Caballeronia sp. LZ062: one gene and its partner. The protein of the gene in region 2 binds, or shares a complex with, the protein of the main gene of each other region. Links are inferred from orthologs where the notes say so. Each region holds a gene or a part of one and is shown on either strand. Other genes may lie near its edges.

Region 1 (2,799 bases), 340 kb from region 2 along the record:
TGGCGTCGGGCGTGATCAATGAGTTGTTGGGCGTTTCCATTTAGCGTCGAAGCTCCGAATCTTGGCTTCTTCCCGCGCCGCGTTGTCGTCGGCGGTTAAGGAAGTCTTTTCACGAGACGGATTATCCGCACTCCCTTGCAAGTCGATTCGGTGAATAGAGCGGGGTTTTCCCCGTTCTTCGCGCGCTTTGGAAAGCGGCCCGCTGCTAATCTTTTTCATACCCGGACAAGCCTTTTTTACCGGCCCGTCCGAGCCGGCCAGACGCCGGCATTTCCACGGTCTGCATCAACTTGCTGTCAAACGGAGTCAATATGAACTTTCCGATCAATCCGCTTTCCGCCGCCATGAGCGCCATTCAGTCGATGTCGGCGCAAGCCGCCGGCGGCGCGGGCAGCGCGGCCACTGTGGCTTCCGGCGCGGTGACCGGACAAACCGCTGGTTCGGGCGCGGCCACCGCGAGCAGCTTCGCGGACGCGCTGAAGTCGTCCATCGACAAGATCAGCGACAACCAGAAGACGGCGCTCAACGAGGCGCATGCGTTCGAAATCGGCGCGCCGAACGTTTCGCTCAACGACGTGATGGTGGACATGCAGAAGGCGAACGTCGGCCTGCAGTTCGGCTTGCAGGTGCGCAACAAGCTCGTGAGCGCGTACAACGACATCATGCAGATCTCCGTCTGACGCTGCCGAAAGACCGCGGCGATCCCGCCCTTTGATCCTGGTTCGGCCCTGCCTCGGCCCTCAAACCCTTGCGCCCTAAAGCTTTTCCCCGTTTCTCCGATAACCCCGTTAGCAGCCCGGCGAACGACGGTTCGCTCACGAGAGCAAGCCGCGCAGTCGCTTTCGACCGGTCTGGATGCATGCGCGCCGGGAAAAGCCGGCGCGGGGATGAGGCGCTTGGCGCCGCGTCCGATGTGCTGCACGGGAATTAGGTTGCAGGCGGCGCGGGTGAGGGCTTCGAGCCACGCTCGCCGGCTGCAGTGATTTGCACGGACGAGACGGGGCCGCAGACGCGCACGAAAGCGCGAACCGGCCGACCGGGGCGGAAAGACGCAACACTCGTCGAGACAGGAGCCATCGATGTTTTCGCAGGGACAGGCGGGAGCCAACGCATATGCGCGCGTCGGCGTTCAGACCGGCGTCATGGGAGCCAGCCCGCACCGGCTCATCGTGATGCTTTATCAGGGCGCGCGGCAGGCCATTGCGCAGGCGCGGATGCATACGCAGCAGAACAACGTGGGCGCGCGCGGCCAGGCGATCGGCAAGGCGATCAGCATCGTCGAAAGCGGGCTGCAGCAGGCGCTGAACAAGGACGCGGGCGGCGAAATCGCGCAGCGGCTCGACGCGCTCTATTCGTACATGACGCGCCGTCTCTTGCAGGCGAACATCGAGCAGAGCGAGACGATGCTGGTCGAAGTCGACAATCTGCTGGCGACGCTCGAAGAAGCGTGGGTCGGTATCGGACCGGAAGTGGCGCAAATGACCGCCGCAGCCGTCTGAATGGAAATCGGTGGGCGACTGCCGCAGAAGAATGAAAACGACAGAAGAATACTTCGCTCACTACGAAGCCATTGCCGCGCTGTCCGCCCAGATGCTGATGGCGGCGCGCGAGGGCGACTGGAGCGATTTGAAAGCGATGCAGGGCACGTATCGCGACCTCGTCGAGCAGTTGAAGGACGCCGACCACGGTTCGGCGCTCGACGAGACCGCGCGGGCGCGCAAGCTGGACCTCGTGAAGAAGATTCTCGCCGACGACGCCGCTATCCGCGATCTGACATCGCCGAGCCTCGCGCGACTGTCGGCGCTCTTCGCGGTCAATAGCCCGGCGCGCGTCCTGAAAAAGATGATCGGACTGCGTTAGGCAGACACGCCGCGACGTTTCGCGGACGCAATTGAGGAATCTGGGCATGACAGGATTCGACTCCGCGATCGCAACGCTTCTGGCCGGCCGCACCGACCTCGTTCTTTCCGCGATCCGCGCGGCCGACGCGGTGAACGGCGCCGCAGGCACCGCCGCCGGACGCACGACGACGCAGGCGGGCACGTCCGCCACCGTCGATACGCCGGACACGCCCGCATCCGGCACGGCGGGCGCGAACCCGGTCGCATCGGCGCAGACCGAGCTTTCCAGCGTCGCGCGCACGCTCGACGTGATCTCGCGCTTGTCCGGCGCGGCGTCGGCCGTCATCGGCGACGCGCCGTTGTGGCCGACGCCGCCGCGCCCCGCGAGCGCCTTCGCCGCGCTCACCACCGGTCTCTTCGACACCGCTTTTTCATCGAACGCAGCCGCCGTCGCGGCCGCGCGCGCCGCGAGCCAGAATTTGCCGCCGCTGCCCGCGTCCGTGCTGGCGGGCGAACTGGCGAAGACGGTCGGCGAAAGCGGGCTTTTCTACGAATCGCATCTGGCGCAGTGGCTTGCGGGACAGCGCAGCGCCGCGTCGCTCGCCAGCGAGCCGCAGGCCCGCGTCGATCCGCGCGCGCTGTCGCTGCCGTTCGATCTCGCAAGCGAGAGCGCACCGGACGCGGCACCTGCTTTCCCGGCTTTCTCCGATTTTCATGACGCCGCGCCGACGCCCCCACGCGTCGTCGAGATGCCGCAGACGCCGCAGCAGGCGGCGGCGCTCGCGGCGTCCGTGCGCGACGCACCCGCGTCGGCGCTGTCCCATTCGCAGAGCGGAAGCGCAAACACGGGCAATGCGGGCGCACATCCGGCGCCGTCCGAATCGGCGATGCAGGCGTCGGTGGCGGCGGGCGTGCATCCCGCGACGCTCGATATCGTGCGCCAGCAGCTCGATCTTCT
Region 2 (3,010 bases):
AGATTGGCGTCCTGGCCCGCCGTGTTCTGCGTCCAGTTGGTCGACCCGCCGATGGAGGTCTGCGCGGGCGTGGAGATCGTCTTGGTCGAATCGTTGGGATCGGTCGTCGTGCTGGCGGCCACGGTCGTCGTGGTGACTGCCAGCTTGTTGATCGACGACGTGCTGTCGTCTGCATTGACCGCGACGTTGATGCCGTTGGCCAAACCCGTCGACGAGGAGCGCAGCACGAGGTGCGCGCCGTCCGTGCCGTTGACGATGGTCGCCGTGACGCCCGGATTGTCCGACGCCGAGTTGATCGCCGAGGCGATGCCCGATAGCGTGTCGTTGGTGCTGTCGATCTTGATGGTGCTGCTCTTGCCGTTGACACTCAACGTCAACGAGCCGGTGCCGAGCGTATCGGTCGACTGGAAGGCGCCCGACGTGATGGACTGCGACGCCGCGATGTTCTGCACGCTCACGGCGTAGCTGCCCGTCACCGCGCCGGTCGCCGCGGTGGCCGAAAGCCCCTTGCCGCTGGCGGTGGCCGTGAACTGGGAGAGCGTGGTGCCGTTCGCGAGATTCGCGAGCGAACTTTGCAGCAACGAGAGAATCGACTTCAGCGTGCCGATGGCGGTGAGCTGCGTGTTATCGGTCGTTTTCTTGTTGTTGAGCGCGTCCGTCTGGCCTGCGACCTTCGAGTTGACGATCGCGCTCACGAGCGAGTTGACATCCATCGTCGAGTTCGTGGAGCCGCTGATGATGGACTGCGCCGCCTGCTGGACGGCGCTCGTCGGATCGACAGTGGAACCCGTTGTCGTGGCTACGGTGGTCATGTGTACTCCGGTGCTTACGTGTTCGCGATCGTTCGAATTGGGCGGGAGTCGTCATCTCCCGGAAATGCGCACAGGGAGACGAGCTCCCCGGGCGCTGACTGCGGTGCTTCTTGTTGCGGCTATTTCTACAGCGGCGCGCATTGGACAGCGAATGCGCGCCTTACAGCGTCGGCGAAATGCTTAGCCGAGGAGCTTCAGAACCTGCTGCGGCATCGAGTTGGCTTGAGCCAGCACCGAGATACCAGCTTGTTGCAGCACTTGAGCCTTCGACAGGTTCGCGGTTTCCTGCGCGAAGTTCGCGTCGGTGACCTGCGATTGTGCCGACGACAGGTTCGTCGCTTGTTGCGTCTGCGTGGCGGCAATCGACGTGAAGCGGTTTTGCGCGGCGCCCAGGTTTGCCTGAATGGCGTTGACCGAGTTCAGCGCGTTGTCGATCGCTTCGATTGCACCGTTCGCGCCGTTGGTCGTGCTGATGTCGATGGCGGAAACGAGCGGCGGGTTGTTGTTCGAGTTGAGCGACGCAAGTTGCGTGGTCTGCGCGCTGGTTGCAGCCGTCGGCGTCTTGAACGCGATCGAACCCGGGGTCGTGCCCGAAGCAGCCGTCACGGAGAGTTCGGAGGCGGTTGCCACGCCGGACGTGATCGCCTGGTTGTTCTGGTCCGTGTACGTGAAGCCGCCCTTGCCGTCCGCGAGAACGTTGATCGTCGTGATTGCTGCCGTGCCGGTCGTTGCTGCGCCCGATGCGTCGAGGCTCAGGCCCGTGATCGAACCGATGGCCGTGCCCGACTGCGCGAAACCGCCGCCGATCTTGGCCGACGACACGTTCTGGCTCAGGTCGACCGAGATCGTCTGGCCGACGTTCGCGCCAACCTGGAAGCTCACCACGCCTGCCGAACCGTCCAGCACGTTCGTGCCGTTGTAAGTCGTCTGCGATGCAATGCGGTTCACTTCAGCGATACGCTGGGCGACTTCCTTTTGCAGCGCGGTCTGGTCGCTCGGCGACAGCGAGCCGGTTGCCGACTGAACAGCCAGCTGGCGAATACGCTGGAGGTTGTCGGTGATCTGGCTAAGACCGCTCGATGCCGTTTGCGTCATCGACACGCCGTCGTTCGCATTCGACACGCCTTGGTTCAGGCCGTTGATCTGCGAGGTCATGCGCGAAGCGATTGCCTGGCCGGCTGCGTCGTCTGCTGCGCTGTTGATGCGCTTGCCCGACGAAAGACGCGTGATGGCCGACGACAGTGCGCTTTGCGTGCCGTTCAGGTTTTGCTGGGCAACCAGCGAGTTGATGTTGCTGTTGATACCGATCATTTTCAATCTCCAAGGGTCTGGCGCTGTATCTCAAACAACGCCGTTTTTGGTCGGGGCGGCTAGTTGCTTGGCCGCTTGTTTAGGTTTTCGGCGGCGTTCGAAGAAAACTTTAGGCTCGACGTTGAGGCAATTCAGAAATTTTTTGGACGATGCTTTGCGCGGTTTGCGCCGCCCTGCTGCGCGGTCGCGCGCCGGGTTGGCGCCCGTGTCGCGTCGCTCAAACGAGATCGAATTCGCCCAACATGGCCTCAACTTCGTCAGCCGGGTTGAACATCAAAAGGTCGAGAATGGAAAGCCAGGGCACGAACGGCTCGCCGAACTGCCGGTATTCGAGCGCGCGCGGCTGTAAAAAACGCAGCTCGATTCCGCGTTCGGCGAAATCCGGCGCCGAATAAAGCGCGGTGCCGCCGATTGCGTTGATGTACGTCGTCGCGCCGAGTGCGCCGCATATCGCCAGCACCTTGTCCTGCGCGCGAAGCGAATGGTCGATCGGCAATGTCGACGAAACGACGATCCGCGTGTCGAGCGAAAGCCTTTTGTTCGTCGCGCGAATCGAGTGATGCAGGAAATGGAAAAGATTGCGCTCTTCCTGCTCGACGCATTCGCGCAACAATTCGAACCCTTGCGCGAAATGCGGCGCGCGCCGATATGCGCCCTGTATCTGATTGAGCAGCTTTTGCCGGTCGAAAGAAGGGGCGATCGAGCGCGCGACGACATCGAGCGAATCGGAATCGGCGACGAGCGGAATGCTGAAATACGCATCGCCGCCGTTTTGCAGGAAGCGATTCCGGTTGAACCAGCCTTTCTTCGTGTATTTGATGTTGTCGTAGACGACGAACACGTCGACTGCCCCGATCAGCTGAAAGTAGCCGATATAGGGCAGAAAG

Evidence for each region. The genes of interacting proteins can lie anywhere in the genome.
Region 1: the proteins of P9239_RS17260 (region 2) and fliS are in contact, whole or in part, in a crystal structure (PDB 5MAW), measured with the Bacillus subtilis proteins. The link is inferred for Caballeronia sp. LZ062 from one-to-one orthologs.

What each region holds. Positions count from the first base shown.
Region 1 is NZ_JARTWB010000002.1:2,732,621-2,735,419, forward strand. What follows is about bases 60-2,789. They hold fliS (flagellar export chaperone FliS), read left to right. Parts: upstream 60-1,079; coding sequence 1,080-1,499; downstream 1,500-2,789. Other genes in these bases: fliE (flagellar hook-basal body complex protein FliE), read left to right, coding at 312-680; P9239_RS18795 (flagellar protein FliT), read left to right, coding at 1,531-1,860; P9239_RS18800 (flagellar hook-length control protein FliK), read left to right, coding at 1,907-2,789. In the rest of the region: flagellar basal-body MS-ring/collar protein FliF, read right to left, coding at 1-40; more of P9239_RS18800, read left to right, coding at 2,790-2,799. UniProt on the Bacillus subtilis protein: Essential for filament assembly. May act as a facilitator of flagellin (hag) secretion. Antagonizes translational repressor CsrA indirectly.
Region 2 is NZ_JARTWB010000002.1:2,396,324-2,399,333, reverse strand. Bases 59-2,999 are described here. They hold P9239_RS17260 (flagellin), read right to left. Parts: upstream 2,124-2,999; coding sequence 993-2,123; downstream 59-992. Other genes in these bases: P9239_RS17255 (WbqC family protein), read right to left, coding at 2,341-2,999; fliD (flagellar filament capping protein FliD), read right to left, coding at 59-812. In the rest of the region: more of fliD, read right to left, coding at 1-58; more of P9239_RS17255, read right to left, coding at 3,000-3,010. UniProt on the Bacillus subtilis protein: Flagellin is the subunit which polymerizes to form the filaments of bacterial flagella. Assembly into flagella requires FliW. Acts as a homeostatic autoinhibitory regulator to control its own cytoplasmic levels.